4 regions of the Streptomyces sp. NPDC036764 genome follow, and region 2 is predicted to be linked to each of the others. Evidence: riboswitches for the same ligand, from Rfam matches in the RefSeq annotation. Region 2 holds a riboswitch; each other region holds the start of a gene.
The links. Region 2 has a riboswitch for cyclic di-AMP ahead of ACZ69Q_RS04975 (peptidoglycan DD-metalloendopeptidase family protein). Riboswitches for the same ligand answer to the same signal wherever they lie in the genome.
Positions count from the first base shown of each region.

Region 1 (5,786 bases), on a different contig from region 2:
GGTGCACGCGGAGGAGGCGGCCCTGGCGAAGATCGCGGCCGGGGACCCGAGGCTCGCGTCCGCCACCGTGTACAGCAGCCTGGAGCCCTGCACGCACCGCTCGTCCCGGCCCGTGCCCTGCGCACGGCTGATCCTTCAAGCGGGCGTCCGCCGGGTGGTGACGGCGTGGCGGGAGCCGGACACGTTCGTGACGGGGGCCGACGGGAGCGGGATGCTGGCGGCGCAGGGCGTGGCCGTCCTGGTCCTGCCGGAGTACGAGGAGCGGGCCAAGGCGCCCAACGCCCACCTGGCGCCCTGAACCGCCTCCGCCAAGCCCTTTGAACCGCCTCCGTCACTCTCTGAATCGCCTCCGCCAAGCCCTTGAACCGCCTCCGTCACTCTCTGAATCGCCTCCGCCAAGCCCTTTGAACCGCCCTCCCGCCGCCCTGTGCGACCCGCTGTCCGATGTGACCTGGCCCGCACAACCGCCCGAAAAGTCCTGGTCAGAAACGGCTCCCGGGAAAGTCGTGTGCTTTGGGTCCCGCGGATGGCGTACTATGGATTCAACGACGCGGGGTGGAGCAGCTCGGTAGCTCGCTGGGCTCATAACCCAGAGGTCGCAGGTTCAAATCCTGTCCCCGCTACTGAAGACTCAGGGCCGGAACTGATTCAGTTCCGGCCCTGAGTGTTTTCCCGGTCGGCCCTCAGCGCTCGCCCCCACCACCGCTTCGGTGACCCTGGTGAGGTGGAGGAAGGGCGGATCTCATGCGCCGGTTCGTCCGGTCGCTCCCCGCCCTGCTGATCGCGGCCGGAGCCGTGTACGACCACGCCACACCCCTCGACTACACCGGCGCCCCGTTCCTCACCGCCGCGCCCCTGGTCGCCGCCCCGCTCCACTCGCAGCGCGGCACGGTGCTCACAGGCGTCGCGGCCATCCTCGTCCGGTTCATGCTCCGTGTCGTGCGCGGCAAGGGCATGGGCGCGGTCGGGGTGAGCGCGGTCGTGATCGGCGCCTTCCGGGAGGCCGCGGAACAGGAGGCCACGCTGGAGGCGGTCGCGCAGCGACTTGAGCGGGCGCTGGCGCGCGAGCGGGCCAGGCGCGAAGGGGGCGGGATCCGCGAAGGGTTCACCACGGTGGTACTCGCCGAACTGCCGCACGGCGACGCGACCGTGCGCCTCGTCAACCGCGGGCATCTCTCGCCCCTGCTGCTGTACGCCGACGGCACCGTACGCCCGCTGCCCGCCACCGAACCCGCCCTGCCGCTGGGCATGAGCGAGCTCGGCACCTGGCCCGACCGGGCCGAGGAGGCCGCCTTCCCGTGCGGGGCCACGCTGCTGCTGTACACCGACGGGCTGTCCGAGGCGCGGGACGACGGCGGACGGTTCTACGACCCCGAGACGGGCCTCGCGGGGCGCGCCAACGCACTGCGCGAACCGGGTGCGTTGCTCGGTGTGCTTTCGGTGGAGGTGCGACGGCACTCCGGTGGAGGGATGGCGGACGACATGGCCCTCATGGCCCTACGCCGGGGCGCCCGCGCCACGCCGCCGCGATCCCTCGACCGCCGTCACCGGCGGTGATCGGTCGACCGCCCTCCGCATAACAACTGACATACCGTCAATACCTGTGAGGCCTCTGAGCCTGGGCCAACTCGCCCGAATTAGGCCACTCATGACCCGTAAGTCCAGGCGAAAATCGTTAATGATCAAGAGGAACAGCTTGGAATCCATACCCCGCGTCTATTAACGTTCGATAACGCAGCGCGGTCGTCCCAGCCGTCACAAGAGTCGGCTCCGTGCGCACGCGCCGAGTCCCGCAAGGGAGCCGGGGAACCACCACCCTGGGGTGAATCGCACGGATTCCGCCGTGGAAGCACGGTTGGTATACGCGCGTAGGAGACCTTCCTGCTCCGAACCCGTCAGCTAACCCGGTAGGCGAGAAGGAAGGAAAGGAGTACGCCCACGTGGCGTCAAACCGGCCTGCTCCGCAAGCCCCGTTCGTGCCGAGCCAGCGCACCACCGACACCTTCGGCTACGACAGCTACCGCACCGACGAGGGCCCGTTCGAGGAGTGGAACCCCACCGCGGAGTCCATTCGTCCCGTTCGCGGCAGGCATCGCGTCTCCAAGCAGCGCGGCGGGGGACTCGCCCGCAGCTCCACGGTTCTCGGCGTCGGCGTCATAGCCGCCGTCGGCGCGGGCGGCATGGCCAGCGCGAACAGCGGCAAGCCGCCGGTCGCCATCACCATGCCCGACCTGCCGCTGATCTCCGACGACTCCTCCGAGCCCGCCGAGGACACGGCCACCGCGTTCAGCACGATGGGCGAGACCACCGAGCAGACCGCGCAGGGCTCCGACGCCGGCGAGGCGCTGCGCAGCCGGATCATCGCCCAGGCCGAGCTCCAGCAGGACCAGATCGACAGCAAGGCCGCCGCCGCTGCCGTCGCCGCCGCCGAGAAGGAGGCCGCCGAAGCGGCCGCCAAGGCGGAGGAGGAAGCCAAGGCCAAGGCCGCCGCCGCGAAGGCCGCCGCCGAGGAAGAGGCCCGCAAGAAGGCCGAGGCCGAGCGCCTCGCCGAGCTGGCCAAGCAGTACACGCTGCCGACCTCCTCGTACACCATCACCTCGACGTTCGGTCAGGCCGGCGCCTACTGGTCCTCCGGCTACCACACGGGCCTCGACTTCGCCGCCCCCACCGGGACGCTGATCAAGGCGATCCACTCCGGCACGGTCACCTTCGCCGGCTGGGACGGCTCGTACGGCTACAAGACCGAGATCACCCTCGACGACGGCACCGAGCTCTGGTTCGCGCACCAGTCCTCGATCAGCGTCAGCGTGGGCCAGAAGGTCAACACGGGCGACGTCATCGGCCGCGTCGGTGCCACGGGCAACGTCACCGGCGCCCACCTGCACCTCGAGGTGCACCCCGACGGCGCCGCCAACGGCATCGACCCGATGGCGTGGCTCCAGGGCAAGGGCCTCACCCCCTGAGGCACCCCCCGCCGGTCGTTCAATTCTGATCCCCGGCGGTCCTGACGGCGACCCCCCGACGTCAGGACCGCCGGTTTCGGCATGCCCGCAGAGCCTGTTGGCGCCCCCTGAATCCCGGCCCGGTCACATCCGGTACGGGTTGTACGCGGGGTACGGCGCCGCCGGGCCGTACACGGGAGCGTCGACCTGGCCGTAGGACTGCCAGTAGACCGGCGCCGGCGCCGCGTACGTCTGCCCGTACCTGTGCTCGTATCCCCACCAGGCCTGTGCGGCGGCCGCGTGCTCCAGGGCCGGGCGGGCGAACTCCCGGCGGTGCCACAGCTCGTGCAGCAACTCCTGTTCCCGTACGACGAAGTCCGCGCCGGCCCGCCCGCGGCGCCCCCGGTGCCGTAGGAACGCGAGCGAGGTCGCGTAGGCCTCGTACTGCGCCACGGCCCGCGCCGCCGACCGCCCGCCGTGGTGGCGCGCGTACTGCCGGGCGACCCGTCGGTCCCGCATCGAGCCCAGCGCGAACGGCTCGCCCGGCGCCAGCCACCCGGCGACGACATAGGCGGGCAGTTCCTCGCGCACGGTCCGCAGCTCGCGCTGGCGGGTCCAGATCACCAGCCAGGTCAGCAGCCCGAACGCGGGCACCATGAGGGTCGCGTACACGGCGAAGAAGCCGTACTCGCCGAAGGTCGAGGAGCCGTTCCACAGGGCGTGCATGCCCATCGCGAGCAGCAGGCCGAGGAGCGGGAGCAGGACGCGGCGCACATGCTGGCGCTCACCCGACAGCGCGGCGATGCCGAAGCCGATGCCGGTCAGGACGGTGAAGAGCGGGTGCGCGAAGGGCGACATGATCACGCGGACGAAGAAGGTCGCCGCCGTGACGGAGGCGATGCCGCGGTCGCCGGTGAGCTGGTCGGTACCGAAGGCGGTACCGAGGTAGAGGATGTTCTCGGTGAAGGCGAAGCCGGTGGCGGTGACCCCGGCTATCACCACGCCGTCGACGATGCCGGTGAAGTCCCGGCGGCGGAAGAGGAAGAGCAGCAGCACGGCCGCGGACTTCGCCATCTCCTCCACGACGGGCGCTATGACGGTCGCGCCCAGGGTGTCCGCGTGCGACGGATCGGCCGTCGCGGTCGCTATCCATTTGGTCGCGAAGCTGTTGGCGACGATCGCTATCAGCGCGGCCGCGCAGGCACCCCAGGCGAAGGAGAACAGCAGATTGCGCCAGGGCCCCGGCTCGACCCGGTCCAGCCAGCGGAAGGAGGCCACCAGCAGCGGCACGGGCAGGACGGCGAGCCCGAGGCCGACCAGGAACCCTTCGGTGCCGGTCTGCTCGCGCACCAGCGCGAGGATGACCAGCCCGGAGAGCGTGAGCAGGGTGCTGAGCGCGCCGTAGCGCACCCATCGCCTGTGCCACCAGTGCGCGTGCCGCAGTGCGCCGCCGGTGGGACCGGTGGGGTGCGTCGGGTACGGGGGACTGGTGGCCACGGCATTGACCCTAACGAGGCAGAGGCGCCGCCCGCAGCAGCGCGAGGGGGCTCGGGCGCCGGTGGGGTTGTTGTCGGTGCTGCTGTCGATGTTCTCGTGGGTGCTGTTCTCCCCGCTGCTCCTACCGCTGTACGCGGCGGAAGAGCAGGTCGTTCACCACATGACCCTTGTCCAGTCCCTGGCCCTCGAAACGGGTCAGCGGCCGGAACTCGGGACGGGGCGCGAAACCGCCGTCGGCAACGGTGTTCTCGAAGGCGGGATGCGCGGTGAGCACTTCGAGCATCTGTTCGGCGTACGGCTCCCAGTCGGTGGCGCAGTGCAGCAGCGCGCCGGGCCGCAGCCGGGTCGCGGCGAGGCTGAGGAACTCGGGCTGGATGAGCCGCCGCTTGTGGTGCCGCTTCTTGGGCCAGGGGTCCGGGAAGTAGACGCGCAGCCCGTCGAGCGCGTCCGGCTCCAGCATCTCCCGCAACAGGATGATGGCGTCGCCGTTGGCCACGCGGACGTTGCCGAGTCCGTGGTGGTCGGCGAGGTTGAGGAGGTTTCCCTGCCCCGGGGTGTGGACGTCGACCGCGAGGATGTTGGTGCCGGGGTCGTCGGCGGCCATCTGCGCGGTGGCCTCGCCCATGCCGAAGCCGATCTCCAGGACGACGGGGTTGTCGTTCCCGAACAGCTCGGCCAGGTCGACGACGCACTGCCCGTCGATGTCCAGGCCCCACTTGGGCCACAGCCGCTGCAACGCGTCGGCCTGCCCCGCGGTCACCCTGCTGCGCCGTGGCTGGAAACTCCGGATCCGCCGCTCGAAGTGCGACCCGGCCGGATCGGCCCTGGGCCCGTCCGGGAACCGCGGCTCACCCTTGGCCCGGGTGTGCCGGACGGAGAGCCCGGGAACATGATGCAGACCCTCGCCACCGATCTCGGACTGAGCGGGGGTGGCGGGGTGGGGGACTTCGGAGGCGTTGAGGGAGTCAGACACAGTGGGGTCGATTTTACGGGGAGCAGGACAAGGCGGATCCACGGCCGTCCCGGCCCCCGCGGACCAGCTCGCCCGCGGCAAGGGCGGCCCCTCCCTGCGGCCCCGCTCACACGGAGCCCAGCACCGCCAACGCCCTGCGTGCCACCTCCCGCCCGATCGGCAGCGAAGCCGTCGCCGCGGGGCTCGGAGCGTTCAGTACATGCACGGCCCGTGGTCCCTCGCGGATAAGGAAGTCGTCCACCAGCGATCCGTCCCGGAGCACCGCCTGCGCCCGCACTCCGGCCGCCGCGGGCACCAGATCGTCCGACGTCACGGCCGGCAGCAACCTGCGCACGGCCACCGTGAACGCCGCCCTGGACACCGACCGCCGCAGT
Region 1 covers NZ_JBVJPT010000021.1:19,277-25,062, reverse strand. Annotated here, with positions in the region: gene ACZ69Q_RS42775 (dihydrofolate reductase family protein) at 1-298, shown strand, start outside; tRNA gene ACZ69Q_RS42770 (tRNA-Met) at 550-623, shown strand; gene ACZ69Q_RS42765 (PP2C family protein-serine/threonine phosphatase) at 745-1,557, shown strand; cyclic di-AMP (ydaO/yuaA leader) riboswitch at 1,772-1,929, shown strand; gene ACZ69Q_RS42760 (M23 family metallopeptidase) at 1,941-2,963, shown strand; gene ACZ69Q_RS42755 (PrsW family intramembrane metalloprotease) at 3,087-4,439, opposite strand; gene trmB (tRNA (guanosine(46)-N7)-methyltransferase TrmB) at 4,561-5,412, opposite strand; gene lhgO (L-2-hydroxyglutarate oxidase) at 5,519-5,786, opposite strand, start outside.
Region 1: linked by a shared signal. The riboswitch ahead of ACZ69Q_RS42760 (M23 family metallopeptidase) and the one ahead of ACZ69Q_RS04975 (peptidoglycan DD-metalloendopeptidase family protein) in region 2 are both predicted to bind cyclic di-AMP.

Region 2 (5,786 bases):
CCTCGGCGAGCGAGTGGAGCACCTGGGAGTGTTCGCCGGTGCGCTCCTTGATGATCGAACGGTAGGAGACGATCATCCGGTTCGCGCCCTTGCCGTCCGCCAGGATCCCGCGCAGTTGGTCGAGATCGCCGTCCCGGACCATCTTCCAGAACTCCGCGCCGTCCGCCGGGTCGGACAGCGGCAGGTTGACATTGCGCACGCCGGGCAGCTCGATGTCCGGTCCTTCGAGCTTCTGGTCGGCCGCGTTGCGGAAGTCGAAGATCGTGTGCAGCCCCAGCGAGCCGAGGAAGCCGGCGTCCTCGGCGGTCGCGTGCGCGAGATGGCCGCTGCGGAACAGCACTCCGTGCCGCACCCGTCGTCCGTCCACCGTGGGCAGGCCGCCCACATCACGGAAGTTGCGAACCCCGGCCAGTTCGGGCTCGGTCGACGGGATCTGCTGCGTCACGGGGGCTCCTCCCGGTCGGCCCCGGCGGCGCGGCTCGGCGATGCGGCCGACGGGGTGCGATCTCGACCATACGACATGGATTCCAGGGCCAATGAGTTGTCCACAGGCGTTGCCTCAGGGCCGCACGACCCTTGATGATGTTGGTACTTGATCGCGCCTGTTCGTCTCTGTGAGGGTTTGATGCTGGACATCTCCGACAACGGCCGTACGTGGGTCCTCTCCGGGCCGACCAGCAGCTACGCCGTCCACCTGACCGACGGGGACGAGCTGCTGCACCTCCACTGGGGCCCGCGCATCGGGCTCGCCGACGCCGAGGCCCTCGCCGTCCGCCCGCTGCCGGAGTACTGGCCCTTCGAGTCCCCGCTGGACGGGCGCGAGGAGTACCCGGTCGAGGGCGGCCCGCGCTTCGTTCGGCCCGCCCTGTCCGTGCGCAGCGACGAGCGGCGCGGCACCGAGTGGAGCTTCGAGCGGCATGAGTCCGAGGGTGACGAACTGCGGTTGCTTTTTCGTGACGGCGCACTGAAGGTCACGCTGCACTACCGGATGCGCGAGGACGTCGTAGAGCGCTGGGTGACCCTGGACAACCAGGGAGGCGATCTGGAGCTGCTGCGCGCCGACTCGGCCACCTGGACGCTGCCGGAGAGGGAGGGCTGGCGGCTGTCCCAGTTGCACGGCCGCTGGGGCGCCGAGTCACGGCTGGCGCGGGCCCCCCTCACCTACGGCGAGAAGGTCATCGGCAGCCGCCGCGGGCACACCGGGCACCAGCATCTGCCGTGGGTCGCGCTCGACACGGACGCCACCGAGGAGCGCGGCGAGGTCTACGGCTGCGCGCTCGGCTGGTCGGGGTCCTGGCGGATCGCCGTGGCCCAACTCCCGGACGCGCGCGTGCAGGTCACCGGCGGCGCCGGACACGACGACTCCGGCCTGCTGCGGCTGGCGGCGGGGGAGTCCTTCACCACGCCCGTCTTCGCCGGCCTGTGGAGCGACGGCGGCTTCGGCGGCGCCAGCCGCGCCTGGCACGCGTATCAGCGCGCGTACGTGATCCCGGACGCCGACCAGGACCGGCCGGTGCTGTTCAACTCCTGGGAGGCGACGGAGTTCGACATCTCCGAGGAGCAGCAGAGCCTCCTCGCGCGGCGGGCCGCGGCCATCGGCGTCGAGCTGTTCGTGGTGGACGACGGCTGGTTCGGGACGCGCACCAGCGACCGCGCCGGGCTCGGCGACTGGACGCCCAACCCCGACCGCTTCCCCTCCGGCCTCAAGCCGCTCGCCGAGTACGTGCACGCGCTCGGCATGCAGTTCGGCATCTGGGTCGAACCGGAAATGGTCAATCCGGACAGCGAGCTGTACCGCGCGCATCCCGAGTGGGTTCAGTATCAATCGGGACGAAAGCGGACGGAATTCCGCAATCAACTAGTGCTGAACCTCGCCCGCGACGACGTCCGGGAGTACCTCTGGGAGCAGCTCGACGGGCTCCTCTCCAGTGCCCCGATCGACTATGTGAAGTGGGACTTCAACCGCTGCTTCAGCGACGCGGGCTGGCCCGGTGAGCCGTACCCGCAGCGCCTGTGGGTCGACCATGTGCGCGCCCTGTACGACCTGCTGGACCGGCTGCGCGCCGCTCACCCCGGCGTCGCCTTCGAGTCCTGCTCGGGCGGGGGCGGACGCATCGACCTCGGCGTGCTCGGCCGTACGGACCAGGTGTGGACCTCGGACAACACCGACCCCCTCGACCGGCTCGCCATCCAGCACGGCTTCAGCCAGATCCACCCCGCCCGGGCCATGGCCGCCTGGGTGACCGACAGCCCGAACGCCATGCTCAACCATCGCGCCAGCTCGCTGCGCTTCCGGTTCGTGAGCGCGATGGCCGGCGTGCTCGGGGTCGGCGGTGACCTTGCCCAGTGGACCGAGGAGGAGCTCGCCGAGGCGCGGGAGTGGGTGGAGCTCTACAAGGAGATCCGGCCCCTGGTGCAGCGCGGCGACCTGTACCGGCTGCGGGCCCCGCGGGGCGGGCTGAGCGCGGTGCAGTACGTGCTCGGGGACGAGGCGGTCGTCCTCGCCTGGCTCCAGGCGCAGAGCTTCGGCGAGCCCCTTCCGGCGCTGCGGCTGCGCGGCCTGGATCCGACAGCAGCGTATGAATGCCTTGAAACGGGCGAAATTCACCGAGGTGCCGTACTGGTGCATCACGGACTGCGTACCGGCTTGCGAGGCGACCTTGATGCGGCAGTTATTCGACTCCGTCGCATCTAGGCGTTCTGTCCGAATTGGCGCCTTCATTCCAACTCGCTCTGCAATAAGGAAAGCTGGAGCAGTGTCACGTGAGGAGCGTCATATCCGTGACCGTGAGTCGCCCGTCATGTCCACGTAATTCGTATGCTTTTCAAGGGGCTTTGGGTCCGGCGGCACTCCTGTATTTAACGGACGGTGACGGTTAATTCCCACAAGGGATCAACAGGAACGCATTCGGACGGAACCTCTCACTTGTTCCCATGCGTCTTCCTCGCTTACGTTCGCCACCAATCCGGACGGACGCCCAATCCTGCCGCCGCTCGGATTCCGCGCAAACTCACCCGTCCACGGCAGGAGCGGGGGACCCACAGGTAGAACCGCCTGTTCCGGTCTCCGGAACGGCTAGGGGTCAAGCCGCACCTCGGCGCGGCCGGGCATCTCCAGCCCGCACCCGACAGCTCACCTCGCAGGCGCCGGAGAGGAATTCGCCATGCCCGCGAAGGGTAAGCATCGCCGTCCGAAGTCCCTGCGCTTCACCCGCTCCATCGCCGTCGCCGGAACCGGTGGCGCCGCTCTCGCTCTCCCGCTCATGGGGGCAACCGGCGCCCACGCCGCTCCCTCGCAGTCCGTTTCGGAAAAGGCCGTTCAGTCCCTTCCGGTCGTCGGCCAGAAGGCCGTTGAGAAGAAGGCCGCCCAGAAGAAGGCTGACGTACGGACCTATTCTGTGAAGGTCGGCGACTACCTTTCGAAGATCGCCGACGAGCAGAACGTGAGCGGCGGCTGGAAGCGGCTCTACTCCGACAACCGCGAGGCCGTCGGCTCCGACCCGTCGCTGATCCACCCGGGACTCAAGCTCGCCATCGGCGGCAAGAAGGCCGCGACGACCGCCCCCAAGTCGTCGTCCTCCGCGCCCTCTTCGACGCACAAGTCGTCCTCGAAGGACTCGTCCGCCTCGAAGTCCTCCACGCCGAAGAAGGCGCAGAAGGCGACCACGGCCGCCGAGACCACCAGCACCGTCAACGGCTTCTCCGCCCCGCTGACCGGCGCCTCCCTCGGCACCGGTTACAAGGTCGCGGGCAGCATGTGGTCCAGCGGCTACCACACCGGCGTCGACTTCGCCGCCGCGACCGGCACCCCGCTGAAGGCGGTCGGCGCGGGCACCGTCGTCTCGGCCGGCTGGGGCGGCGCGTACGGCAACCAGGTCGTCATCCAGCTCGCCGACGGCTACTACGCCCAGTACGCCCACCTGTCGTCGCTCTCGGTCTCCAGCGGCCAGACCGTGACCGCCGGCCAGCAGATCGGCCTCTCCGGCGCGACCGGCAACGTCACCGGCCCGCACCTGCACTTCGAGATCCGCACCACGCCGGACTACGGCTCGGACGTGGACCCGGTTGCCTACCTGCGCGGCAAGGGTGTCGCCATCGGCTGACGCGACCCACGCGACAACCACTTGCCTGACACGCGGCCGAAGGCCGGACCCCGATCCCCGGGTCCGGTCTTCGGCATGTTTCGGGGGGTGTCGACAGGGCGGTTTGGCTTGACCACAACACCCCTGCTCAGAGGGTTATTCCAGGTTTGGTGAACACTTTAGGAGTGGCTTATCTCACCGATCGTCAACCCTTTCCTACGGTCGCGTAGGTCACATTCAAAGGTGAATCATGTGCCGATGTGGCAGACGATTCGAAGAGTGACAGCAGTGCAGTGATCGGGTCGTACGTTGCGGTGGGGGACAGCTTCACCGAGGGCGTCGGCGACCCCGGCCCCGACGGGGCGTTCGTCGGCTGGGCCGACCGGTTCGCGGTCCTCCTCGCGGACAGGCGACCCGAGGGCGACTTCAAGTACACCAACCTCGCCGTACGCGGCAAACTGCTCGACCAGATCATCGAGGACCAGCTTCCGAAGGCCGTCGAACTGGCCCCGGACCTGGTCTCGTTCTGTGCGGGCGGCAACGACATCATCCGACCCGGAACCGACCCCGACGAGGTCGCCGAGCGCTTCGAGCGGGCGATCATCCGGCTCACCTCGGCCGTCGGCACCGTCATGGTGACGACTGGCTTCGACACCCGTGGCGTACCCGTGCTGAAGCATCTGCGCGGCAAGATCGCCACGTACAACGGACATGTGCGGGCCATCGCCGACCGGTACGGCTGCCCGGTGCTCGACCTGTGGTCCCTGAAGACCGTTCAGGACCGCCGGGCCTGGGACGACGACCGGCTCCATCTGTCCGCCGACGGGCACACACGCGTGGCGCTCCGGGCGGGCCAGGTCCTCGGCCTGGAGATCCCCGCGGACCCGGACCAGCCCTGGCCGCCGCTCCCGCCCCGCGGCACCCTCGAGGTCCGCCGGGACGACGTCCACTGGGCGCGGGAGTACCTGGTGCCGTGGATCGGCCGACGACTGCGCGGGGAGTCGTCGGGGGACCATGTGACGGCCAAGGGCGCTCTTTCCCCGGACGACATCAAGATGCGGATCCGATCGGTGGCTTGAGAACCGTTCGCGAGCGAGCGATAGGTCCGGGCCGTACCGATGGCTGATCGGTGCGGCCCGGACGTACGCATGGGGTGCGGGGTGCGGGGTGCGGGATTCGGTGCTGCGTACGACACATGGCGGCATCGCACACAGCGTCCCGGCACATGGCGGCATCGCACACAGCGTCCCGGCACATGGCGGCATCGCACACAGCGTCCCGGCACATGGCGGCATCGCACACAGCGTCCCGGCACACAGGCTCACCGGTTCGACGCCGTCAACGCCTTTCGCTCCAGCCCGAGTTCCCGGGCGAGCGCCTCGTCCACCCACTCCTGGGCACGCGCGCGTGAGATCGCGCCCGGGTACGACGTGAGCTGTACGGCGAGGCCGTCGAGCAGGGCCGTCAGGCGCAGGGCCGTGCCGTTCGGGTCCGGGCAGTGGAACTCCTCGGCGGCGACGCCCTCGGCGATCACCTCGGTGATCGCCCCCTTCCACTGCCGGTCGAGGTCCCGGGTGACCTCCTGGAGCGCGGGTTCGCGCAGCGCCGCCGCCCAGCCCTCGATCCACAGCCGCCAGCCCTTGGCCTGGCCGGTCGGCGCGTACCAGCGCACGGCCGCCCGCAGCCGCCGCAGTGCCGTCGTGC
Region 2 covers NZ_JBVJPT010000001.1:1,159,663-1,165,448, forward strand. Annotated here, with positions in the region: gene ACZ69Q_RS04965 (tyrosine-protein phosphatase) at 1-445, opposite strand, end outside; gene ACZ69Q_RS04970 (alpha-galactosidase) at 626-2,695, shown strand; cyclic di-AMP (ydaO/yuaA leader) riboswitch at 3,003-3,160, shown strand; gene ACZ69Q_RS04975 (peptidoglycan DD-metalloendopeptidase family protein) at 3,165-4,103, shown strand; gene ACZ69Q_RS04980 (SGNH/GDSL hydrolase family protein) at 4,376-5,161, shown strand; gene ACZ69Q_RS04985 (TetR/AcrR family transcriptional regulator) at 5,404-5,786, opposite strand, start outside.

Region 3 (5,786 bases), on a different contig from region 2:
GCTGTTCGCCGGCTTCGAGACGACCGTCAACCTCATCGGCAACGGCACCTTCGCCCTGCTCACCCACCCCGAGCAGCGGGCCCGCCTCCAGACCTCCCTGGCCGCCCACGACACCGCCCTGCTGGAGACCGGCGTAGAGGAACTCCTGCGCTACGACGGCCCGGTCGAGCTCGCCACCTGGCGCTTCGCCACCGAGCCGCTCACCATCGGCGGGCAGGACATCGCGGCCGGCGACCCCGTCCTGGTCGTCCTGGCCGCCGCCGACCGCGACCCGGAGCGGTTCGCCGACCCCGACGTCCTCGACCTCGGCCGCCGCGACAACCAGCACCTCGGTTACGGCCACGGCATCCACTACTGCCTCGGCGCCCCGCTCGCCCGTCTGGAGGGCCAGACCGCCCTCGCCACGCTCCTCACCCGCCTCCCGGATCTCCGACTCGCCGTGGATCCGGGGGAGTTGAGGTGGCGGGGCGGGCTCATCATGCGCGGACTGCGTACGCTTCCGGTGGAGTTCACCCCGGTTGGGTGAGTACGTCCACCTCCGCAAACGTGACACGCACTCATGACTGTGATCTTCACGTGATCTACGCGGCATTAACTTGTGACAAGTGATCGTCTGCCTATACGTTCACGGATCAACAAGGCGTCCAGGTTTACGCGCCGTGTTCAGTGCTGCCTCGCGAAAGGTCCCCGCATGCTCTCCGGGAACGGTCGTCACCGTCGCCCCCGTCAGGCTCCGGCTCTCCTCGTCGCGGCCGGAGTCACCGGGTCAGCGATCGCCATCCCGCTCCTCGGCGCCACCGGCGCGAGCGCCGCCGACGGCACCGTGTGGGACAAGGTGGCCGAGTGCGAGAGCGGCGGCTCGTGGAGCGCCGACAGCGGCAACGGGCACTACGGCGGACTCCAGTTGACCCAGGACGACTGGGAGAAGTACGGCGGCCTGGACTACGCCTCCAGCCCCGACCTGGCCAGCCGCTCGCAGCAGATAGCCGTGGCCCAGGACATCCTCGCGGACCGGGGGACCAGCCCCTGGGGCACGTGCGCCGTACTCAACGGGCTCACCAAGAAGTCCGGATCGGTCGACCTCGACACCGGAGTGGAGGACGACTCACCCTCCGAAGTATCCGGATCATCCGGATTGCTCGATTCGTCCAACTCATCGAATTCGGCCGATTCATCAGAGGAGTCCGGCTCCTCCGGCTCCGGCGATTCCTCCGACACGTCGACGCCGTCCGGCGATCCCTCGAATTCGGCGAGCGGCACTCCCGAGACTTCGTCCGAATCGCCCGAGAAGTCCTCTTCCTCGCCGTCTTCGTCCTCTACGCCCGACAAGTCCTCCAAGTCCGATGCGTCGCCCGAAGCGACGGACTCGCGATCGCCGGAGAGCTCGCCCGTCGAGACGCCCGAGGCGGACAATCAGGACAACTGGTCGCAAGATGCGGGCTCCTGGAGCCTGGTCGACACCGGCTCGGTCGACGGCGCGGCCGAGGGTGCGGTCGAGGAAGCGACGACCGGCACCGGTCGGCACCGCGGCCCCAGCGCCGACGAGAGCGACACCGTCGAGGCGGCCACCAAGTCCACCGGACGCCATGCCTCGTACAAGGTCCGCGAGGGCGACACTCTCGCCTCCATCGCCGACTCCCTTGACCTCGACGGCGGATGGCGCGCGCTGTACCAGGCGAACCGGAAGGCCATCGGTGTTGACGCGAACCACATCTCTCCCGGTCAGACCCTGGACGTCCCCGTCAAATAGCGGTCGAACAGGGCGAAAAACAGCGGCAGTTCGCGTCATGTTTCGCGGTGAATGTCCGTTTTAGATGGAGTGAGAGATAGATCTCAGAAGCCCTGATCGTCTTTGTAATTCCGCGAATCGCGTGTCTACGGTCATGACCGCTCGCCACCAGTGCGAGCCCCGACAGCCGTCACGCCGAATCCTGCCGGCGGTCGTACGGGAACAGTCGTCGCGTCAAGCGCCGTAGGCAGGAGCGGGGGACCCAAGGTTTGCGCCGGGTCCGGCAGTTGAGGTCCTTCGGGGCCGCACGGCCGGAACCGGCTCGGGGTGAAGCCGCGCAGCGGGAGCCGAGAGGCGAACGTGCGCGGCCGGGCAACTCAACCGGCCCGAACCCGACAGCTCACCTCGTAGGCGTCGGTGAGGGGATCCAACCATGCTGTTTTCCAGCAAGGGCAAGCACCGTCGTCCGTCCAAGGCCGCTCGCGCCATCGCCGTCGTCGGCGTCACCGGTGCCGCCGCCGTCGCCGCCCCGCTGATGGCGGCCGGCAGCGCCTCGGCCGCCACCGCCTCCGAGTGGGACGCCGTCGCCCAGTGCGAGGCCGGCGGCAACTGGTCGATCAACACCGGCAACGGCTACTACGGCGGTCTGCAGTTCTCCGCCTCCACCTGGGCCGCGTACGGCGGCACCCAGTACGCCGCCACCGCCGACCAGGCCACCAAGGCCCAGCAGATCGCGATAGGCGAGAAGGTCCTCGCTGGCCAGGGCAAGGGTGCCTGGCCGAACTGCGGCACCGGCCTGTCGAGCGCCGCCTACACCGGCGCTCCCGCCGGCGGCTCCTCGCAGAGCACCGAGTCCACCACCCGCTCCTCCGAGCAGCAGTCGGCCTCCCGCTCCGCCGACCGCCCGGCGGCGAAGAAGAGCACCAAGACCGTCACCACCCCGACCGGCAAGAAGGTCAAGAAGGGCGACGGCGAGTACAAGGTCGTCAAGGGCGACACCCTCAGCTCGATCGCCGAGAAGAAGAACGTCAAGGGCGGCTGGGAGAAGCTCTTCAAGCTGAACAAGGACATCGTCGAGGACGCCGACCTGATCTACCCCGGTCAGCAGCTCCACCTGAAGTAAGAGGGCGCGGCCGCGGCGAATACGCGGCCCACGGTTGAACCACAGCGCCTTCACATCCGTGGACCTCATAGTGAAGGCGTCGTGAGGGTCGCCCCCGTCCCCACGAACTCCCCGCCTCGGTGCGTTTTCCCCCGTACGCACCGGGGCGGGGCTCTTTGTTGTGTGCGGTTGTGGGCGGACATTTTTGTTCCGTTCGGAAACAATTTACTCTCGGTTCTGTCCACGGGGCGGTCGACCGCTGGTCTGATGCCCGGAGCCGGTTAGGCTCGTCTCGCAGTACCCACCGCGGACTGCGTACCCGCGTCACATCCCATGAAGGAGATGCTCGTGCCGTCCATCGACGTCGTCGTAGCCCGGGAAATCCTGGACTCCCGAGGTAACCCCACGGTCGAGGTCGAGGTCGGCCTCGACGACGGCAGCACGGGTCGTGCCGCCGTTCCGTCCGGCGCCTCCACGGGCGCCTTCGAGGCCATCGAGCTCCGCGACGGTGACCCGAACCGCTACCAGGGCAAGGGTGTCGAGAAGGCCGTCCTCGCCGTCATCGAGCAGATCGGCCCGGAGCTCGTCGGCTACGACGCCACCGAGCAGCGCCTGATCGACCAGGCCATGTTCGACCTGGACGCCACCGACAACAAGGGCTCCCTCGGCGCCAACGCCATCCTCGGCGTCTCCCTCGCCGTCGCCCACGCCGCCTCCGAGGCCAGCGACCTCCCGCTCTTCCGCTACCTGGGCGGCCCGAACGCGCACCTGCTGCCCGTTCCGATGATGAACATCCTGAACGGCGGCTCGCACGCCGACTCCAACGTGGACATCCAGGAGTTCATGATCGCCCCGATCGGCGCGGAGTCCTTCTCCGAGGCGCTGCGCTGGGGCACCGAGGTCTACCACACCCTCAAGAAGGTCCTGAAGAGCCGCAGCCTGTCCACCGGGCTCGGCGACGAGGGCGGCTTCGCCCCGAACCTCGGCTCCAACCGCGAGGCCCTCGACCTCATCCTCGAAGCGATCAAGGAAGCCGGCTACGCCCCCGGCGAGCAGATCGCCCTCGCGCTCGACGTCGCCGCCTCCGAGTTCTACAAGGACGGCAAGTACCTCTTCGAGGGCAAGGAGCGCTCCGCCGCCGAGATGACGGAGTACTACGAGGAGCTCGTGGCGGCCTACCCGCTCGTCTCCATCGAGGACCCGCTGTTCGAGGACGACTGGGCCGGCTGGAAGGTCCTCACCGAAAAGCTCGGCGACAAGGTCCAGATCGTCGGTGACGACCTCTTCGTCACCAACCCGGAGCGCCTGGCCCGCGGCATCGACGACGGCGCCGCCAACGCCCTGCTCGTCAAGGTGAACCAGATCGGCTCGCTCACCGAGACCCTGGACGCCGTCGAGCTCGCCCAGCGCAGCGGCTTCAAGTGCATGATGTCCCACCGCTCCGGCGAGACCGAGGACGTCACCATCGCCGACCTGGCCGTCGCCACCAACTGCGGCCAGATCAAGACCGGCGCCCCGGCCCGCTCCGAGCGCGTCGCCAAGTACAACCAGCTCCTGCGCATCGAGGAGATCCTCGACGACGCCGCGGTGTACGCCGGCCGCAGCGCCTTCCCGCGCTTCAAGGGCTGACCCCACCTGGGTAAGGCTTAGCCAGTCGTACGTACGTCCCCGTACTCGGTCCCGTACCGTGTGCGGGGACGTACGCACGTGAAAGGGGAGGCGAGAGCCGATGGCCGTCAAGGACCGGGACCGTTTCTCCACCGCGACCAGGATCCGGTTGCTCGGCGAGCAGACTGCGGCCCGCGTCTACCGCTCCCAGACCAAGCGGCAGGCCCGGCGCTCCCGGCTCACCAGCCGCGCCGCGCTGCTCGCGCTGGTGGTCTGCTCCCTCGTCGTGGCGCTGGCCTACCCCATAAGGCAGTACGTCTCCCAGCGTGCCGAGATCGCCGACCTCCAACGGGAGAAGGAGGAGGCCGCCCAGCGCGTCGAGGACCTGCGTGACATCAAGGCACGCTGGCAGGACGACGCGTACGCCGAGCAGCAGATCCGGCAGCGGCTGCACTATGTGATGCCCGGGGAGACCGGCTACATCGTGGTCGACCCGGACGCGGCGAAGAAGTCGCGGACCGACCAGAGCGCGGCCGACCGCCCCTGGTACGCGAACATCTGGGACGGGGTCGACAAGGCCGACGCCGCCGCCCAGTGAGAACCGAACCGATAGAAAGACAGGCATGGAAACGCCCCCGCCGCCCACCCCGCGCACCGAGCCCACCGACGCGGACGTCGAGGCCTTCAAGCAGCAGCTCGGGCGGCCCCCGCGCGGGCTGCGCGCGATCGCGCACCGGTGCCCGTGCGGGCAGCCGGACGTCGTCGAGACGGCCCCTCGGCTGCCCGACGGTACGCCGTTCCCGACGCTGTACTACCTGACGTGCCCGAAGGCCTCGTCGGCGATCGGCACGCTGGAGGCGAACGGGGTGATGAAGGAGATGTCGGCGCGGCTGGAGAGTGATCCGGAGCTGGCCGCGGCGTATCGCTCCGCACACGAGGACTACATCCGGCGGCGCGACGAGATCGAGGAGCTGACCGGGTTTCCGAGCGCGGGTGGCATGCCGGACCGGGTGAAGTGTCTGCATGTGCTGGTCGCGCACTCGCTGGCGGCCGGGCCGGGGGTCAATCCCCTGGGGGACGAGGCGATTGCGATGCTGCCCGAGTGGTGGATGAAGGGACCGTGTGTGGTCGCGGCCGAGTGATCTCGCCCCCGCCGCCCCTACCCTTCCCCGGGGGCTGCGCCCCCGGACCCCCGCATCGGCCTGAACGGCCTCGTCCTCAAACGCCGGACGGGCTGAAAGAACATGACCGGTCCCGTACATCAGAAGGGCACCCCATGACCCGCGTCGCCGCCATCGACTGCGGTACGAACTCGATCCGGCTCCTCGTCGCCGATGTCGACCCCGC
Region 3 covers NZ_JBVJPT010000012.1:102,138-107,923, reverse strand. Annotated here, with positions in the region: gene ACZ69Q_RS33340 (cytochrome P450 family protein) at 1-526, shown strand, start outside; gene ACZ69Q_RS33335 (transglycosylase family protein) at 692-1,750, shown strand; cyclic di-AMP (ydaO/yuaA leader) riboswitch at 1,959-2,158, shown strand; gene ACZ69Q_RS33330 (transglycosylase family protein) at 2,163-2,852, shown strand; gene eno (phosphopyruvate hydratase) at 3,174-4,460, shown strand; gene ACZ69Q_RS33320 (FtsB family cell division protein) at 4,561-5,037, shown strand; gene ACZ69Q_RS33315 (DUF501 domain-containing protein) at 5,063-5,581, shown strand; gene ACZ69Q_RS33310 (Ppx/GppA phosphatase family protein) at 5,716-5,786, shown strand, end outside.
Region 3: linked by a shared signal. The riboswitch ahead of ACZ69Q_RS33330 (transglycosylase family protein) and the one ahead of ACZ69Q_RS04975 (peptidoglycan DD-metalloendopeptidase family protein) in region 2 are both predicted to bind cyclic di-AMP.

Region 4 (5,786 bases), 1.0 Mb from region 2:
GTCCAGCCACGCCCGCACAGGCACTTTGACCTCGGCGGCAAGCTCACGCCCCACAACCGTTCACTCGCCGGAGTGATCGACAACCGGCCGCGCAAGCCCGCGGAGCGCGAGGCGGCGCCGCCCGGGCCGATGGCCGCATTCCGCGAGCACGGCCCGCGCCCCTGACACACACGGCACATCCGACACACACGGCACACCCACGTGCCGAGCACCCGGCCGCGCGCCCCACGCTCCACCCAAGCGGTTCTGACCGGGAACTTCGCCGACCCGTCGGACGCTGCATACAGTGGCAGGAACTCAAGCCGAACTGCTCGGCACGCTGCAGTTCACGCGACCGGAAGGACACCTTGCCCATGGGTCACACGGCCACACCGGAGGCACAATCCGGCGGCCTCACCGCGACGGAGCACCGCCTGGCCAACGGCCTGCGCGTGGTGCTCTCCGAGGACCACCTCACGCCGGTCGCCGCGGTCTGCCTCTGGTACGACGTCGGCTCCCGCCACGAGGTCAAGGGCCGTACCGGACTCGCCCACCTCTTCGAGCACCTGATGTTCCAGGGCTCGAACAGCGTCAAGGGCACGGGGCACTTCGAGCTCGTCCAGGGCGCCGGTGGCTCGCTGAACGGCACCACCAGCTTCGAGCGCACCAACTACTTCGAGACCATGCCCGCCCACCAGCTCGAGCTCGCGCTGTGGCTGGAGGCCGACCGCATGGGCAGCCTCCTGACGGCGCTCGACGAGGTGAGCCTTGAAAACCAGCGCGATGTCGTCAAGAACGAGCGCCGCCAGCGCTACGACAACGTCCCGTACGGCACGGCCTTCGAGAAGCTGACCGCGCTGTCGTACCCCGACGGACACCCGTACCACCACACGCCGATCGGCTCGATGGCCGACCTGGACGCGGCCAGCCTGGAGGACGCCCGCGCGTTCTTCCGCACCTACTACGCGCCCAACAACGCCGTCCTGTCCGTCGTCGGCGACATCGACCCGGAGCAGACGCTGGCCTGGGTCGAGAAGTACTTCGGCACGATCGCGGGCCACGACGGCAAGCCCGCCCCGCGCGACGGCTCGCTGCCCGACGTCATCGGCGAGCAGCTCCGCGAGGTCGTCGAGGAGAACGTCCCAGCGCGCGCGATGATGGCCGCCTACCGCCTCCCGAACGACGGCACGCGTGAGTGCGACGCCGCCGACCTGGCGCTGACCGTCCTCGGCGGCGGCGAGTCCTCCCGCCTCTACAACCGCCTCGTACGCCGCGACCGTACCGCCGTGGCGGCCAGCTTCGGCCTGCTGCGGCTGGCCGGCGCGCCCTCCCTGGGCTGGCTGGACGTGAAGACCTCCGCCGACGTCGAGGTGCCGGGCATCGAGTCGGCCGTCGACGAGGAGCTCGCCCGCTTCGCGCAGGAGGGTCCCACCGCCGAGGAGATGGAGCGGGCGCAGGCCCAGCTCGAGCGCGAGTGGCTGGACCGGCTCGGCACCGTCGCGGGCCGCGCCGACGAACTGTGCCGGTACGCCGTCCTGTTCGGCGACCCGCAGCTCGCGTTCACCGCCGTGCAGCGCGTCCTCGACATCACCGCCGAGGAGGTCAAGGCCGTCGCCCAGGCCCGTCTGCGCCCCGACAACCGCGCGGTGCTCGTGTACGAGCCGGTCGGCGACGAGGCCGAGGAACAGGAAGCCGCCGCCACCGACGGGGCCGCCCCCGTCACCGACGAGAACGAGGAGTCGGCGCAGTGACCGAGCTCGCCAGCATGGAGTTCCACCCGCAGCCCCAGGCGGGCCAGGCCCGGCCCTGGGCGTTCCCGGCACCCGAGCGCGGCAAGCTGGACAACGGCCTCACCGTCCTGCGCTGCCACCGCCCCGGCCAGCAGGTCGTCGCCGTCGAGGTGCTTCTGGACACGCCCCTGGACGCCGAGCCGAAGGGCCTCGACGGCATCGCCACGATCATGGCGCGCGCCCTGTCCGAGGGCACGGACAAGCACACCGCGGAGGAGTTCGCCGCCGAGCTGGAGCGCTGCGGCGCCACGCTCGACGCCTACGCCGACCACCCCGGCGTCCGGGTCAGCCTGGAGGTTCCCGTCTCCCGGCTGCCCAAGGCGCTCGGCCTGCTCGCCGACGCCCTCAGGGCGCCCGCGTTCGAGGACTCCGAGGTCGAGCGCCTGGTGCGCAACCGGCTCGACGAGATCCCGCACGAGCTGGCGAACCCCTCGCGCCGGGCCGCCAAGGAGCTCTCCAAGGAGCTGTTCCCGGCGACCGCGCGCATGTCCCGCCCGCGCCAGGGCACCGAGGACACCGTCGCCGGCATCGACTCGGCGTCCGTACGCGCCTTCTACGAGCGGCACGTACGCCCCGCCACCTCCACCGTCGTGGTCGTCGGCGACCTCACCGGCGTCGACCTCGACGCCCTGCTCGGCGACACCCTGGGCGCTTGGACCGGCTCCCCCGGTGAGCCGCGCCCCGTTGCGCCGGTCACCGCGGACGACACCGGACGGGTCGTCATCGTCGACCGTCCCGGCGCCGTCCAGACGCAGCTCCTGATCGGCCGTATCGGCCCCGACCGGCACGACCGCGTGTGGCCCGCGCAGGTGCTCGGCACCTACTGCCTCGGCGGCACCCTCACCTCCCGCCTGGACAAGGTCCTGCGCGAGGAGAAGGGCTACACCTACGGCGTGCGGGCGTTCGGCCAGGTCCTGCGCTCCGCCCCGGACGGCACCGGCGCGGCGATGCTCGCCATCAGCGGCTCCGTCGACACCCCGAACACCGGTCCGGCCCTCGACGACCTCTGGAAGGTCCTGCGCGGCGTCGCCGACGGCGGGCTCACCGACGCCGAGCGGGACTTCGCGGTGCAGAACCTCGTCGGGGTGGCGCCGCTGAAGTACGAGACCGCCGCGTCCGTGGCGAACACGCTGGCCGACCAGGTCGAGCAGCACCTGCCCGACGACTACCAGGCGACGCTCTACCAGCAGCTTGCCGCGACCGGCACGGTCGAGGCCACCGCGGCGGCCGTGAGCGCCTTCCCGGTGGACCGTCTGGTGACGATCCTCGTCGGCGACGCGGCCGAGATCCGGGAGCCGGTCGAGGCCCTCGGCATCGGTGAAGTCACCGTCGTGGCAGCCGAGTAGAGGACGAGCTCGCGCCGTCCGGCGCCACGCGCGCGTAGGGCCCTGGTGACCTATGAGTCACCAGGGCCCCCTTATGCCCGAATTGAGGCAGAGGTTGCCTGTCTGGCCTGTGGGATGCGCTACAAAAGCCGCGATCCGTTTGGGGATTGAAAGATGCCCCGTTTAGCGTCTTGCGGGCTGTCCGTCAGGCAGTGCGCCGCGTCCGCGGCACCGGACAGCCATCGCCGAGTCCCCGTACGGCGCGAGCCAGGGGAGCCGGGGACCCATCGAAGTCCCTGGGGTGAATCGGGCGCCCGCGCGAGCCGCGAGGGGGCCCGTAGGAGACCTTCCTGCTCCGAACCCGTCAGCTAACCCGGTAGGCGAGAGGGAAGGAAAGGACCAGCCACTTCATGGCGTTCACCTGCGCCACGGGGAAGAACCGCCCCACCGGGAAGCACCGTCGGCCCGGCCGGTTCGAGCGCACCACCGCCCGCGCGGCCGGAGTCGCCGCGCTCACCGCCACCGGCGTCGTCGGCGCCCTGGCCGCCCCCGCGCTCGCCGCCGAACCCGCCGCGGAGCAGACCGGCCTCATCCCCGTCATCACCGTCGAGAACTCGATCGCGGACCAGATCGACGCCCAGGCCATCGCCCAGGAGAGGGCGTCCAAGGAGGCCGCCGCCGCGAAGAAGGCCGCCGAGGAGGCCGCGCGCATGAAGGCGGCCGCGAAGGCCGTCCAGGAGCGCGAGGCCAAGGAGCGCGCCGCCCGCGAGGCCGAGCGCAAGCGCCTGCTGTCGTACGTCGCCCCGATCGCCGGCTCGTACGTCTCCACCGGCTACAAGACCGGCGGCGCCGTCTGGTCCTCCGGCAGCCACACCGGCGTCGACTTCCACGCGGCCAGCGGCACCTCCGTCCACGCGGTCGGCTCCGGCACCGTCGTGGAGGCCGGCTGGGGCGGGTCGTACGGCAACAACATCGTGATCAGGATGAACGACGGCACGTACACCCAGTACGGCCACCTGTCGTCCATCGGCGTCTCGGTGGGCCAGGCCGTCACCCCCGGCCAGCAGATAGGCCTGTCCGGCGCCACCGGCAACGTCACCGGGCCGCACCTGCACTTCGAGGCCCGCACGACGGCGGAGTACGGCTCCGACATCGACCCCGTCGCCTATCTGCGCGGGCACGGCGTGAACGTCTGACGCCGCCACCACGCGTCCTCGAAGCCCCGGCTCCCCGAGCCGGGGCTTTCGATGTTTCCCGGCGGATGCGCTGACCAAAAAATATCCATGGATTCCGGCTCGCCGTCGGAAATTCCGGCCGGTTGCAATAGAGTCCTCGGGAACACGTCATTCGTCGACGTTTCACGGGGATTAAGGCGGAGGTCGGTCATGCGTATTCCGGCGCATTCGGTGTGCACGGCGATCCGGGACGACATCGTCGCCGGTGTCTACGAGCGCGGCAGCCGGCTCACCGAGGAACTGCTCGCCCGCCGCTACGGTGTCTCCCGCGTCCCGGTGCGAGAGGCTCTGCGCACCCTGGAGGCGGAGGGCTTCGTCGTGACCCGGCGCCACGCGGGCGCGTGCGTCGCCGAACCGACCGAGCAGGAGGCCACCGACCTGCTGGAGATGCGCAGCCTGCTGGAGCCCCTCGGTGCCTCCCGGGCCGCCCAGCGGCGCACCGAGGCCCATCTGAAGGTCCTGCGCGGCCTGGTCAGGCTGGGGCAGGAGCGGGCCAAGCGGGGGAACAGCGACGACCTGCGCTCCCTGGGCGGCTGGTTCCACGAGACGCTCGCCCAGTCCACCGGCAGCCCCGCCCTGACCTCGATACTGGCCCAGCTCCGTCACAAGATCGCCTGGATGTATGCCGTGGACGCGCCCGCCGACCCCGTGGAGTCCTGGACCGAGCACGGCGCGATCGTGGACGCGGTGGCGCGCGGCGACGGCGAACGCGCCCGCGCGATCACGGCGCTGCACACCGAGCGCTCCCTCTCCGCGCACCGCCTGCGGTTCGGCACCGGCGGCGAGCGCCCGGATCGTGTGAGGAATTCGCAACATCCCGTAAACATGCCGAGCCTGCGGCATTAACACCGGCGCCGTATACAAAGAGGAGATATTCGGCGGCAGGGAATTTCTGCTGCCCTTTTTCGGATGTGCCACCGCCATCCCGTGAATTCCCAGAACGGCTGCCGGAAAACAGTGAAGCCGCGTCCGCCGGAAAGGCGGGCGCGGCTTCACCGTTCGCTACGGATACCCAATCAGGTCGATCAGACCGTCTCGGGCAGCTCCTCGAGTCCCTCGGAGACCAGCTTCGCCAGACGGTCGAGGGCGGCGTCCGCGCCCTCGGCGTCGGAGGCGAGGACGATCTCCTCGCCGCCCTGGGCGCCCAGACCCAGGACGGCCAGCATGGAGGCCGCGTTGACGGGGTTGCCGTCAGCCTTGGCGATCGTCACCGGGACGCCTGTGGCCGTGGCGGCTCGGACGAAGATGGAGGCGGGGCGGGCGTGGAGGCCCTCGGCCCAGCCGACGTTGACGCGGCGCTCAGCCATGTGATGCTGCCCTTCGGTGTTCAGGGTTGTCTAGACCAGTTTCCCACACACGTGAAGCATGCCGGAACGGGACGGCTGTCCCCCTCCGAAGTGACCGTGGGGTCGCGGCCTCGACCCCATGTGACGTCCCGAACAGACTGCCTCGCGCCG
Region 4 covers NZ_JBVJPT010000001.1:134,229-140,014, forward strand. Annotated here, with positions in the region: gene ACZ69Q_RS00550 (M16 family metallopeptidase) at 354-1,730, shown strand; gene ACZ69Q_RS00555 (M16 family metallopeptidase) at 1,727-3,115, shown strand; cyclic di-AMP (ydaO/yuaA leader) riboswitch at 3,328-3,492, shown strand; gene ACZ69Q_RS00560 (M23 family metallopeptidase) at 3,505-4,290, shown strand; gene ACZ69Q_RS00565 (GntR family transcriptional regulator) at 4,480-5,175, shown strand; gene ACZ69Q_RS00570 (HPr family phosphocarrier protein) at 5,355-5,636, opposite strand.
Region 4: linked by a shared signal. The riboswitch ahead of ACZ69Q_RS00560 (M23 family metallopeptidase) and the one ahead of ACZ69Q_RS04975 (peptidoglycan DD-metalloendopeptidase family protein) in region 2 are both predicted to bind cyclic di-AMP.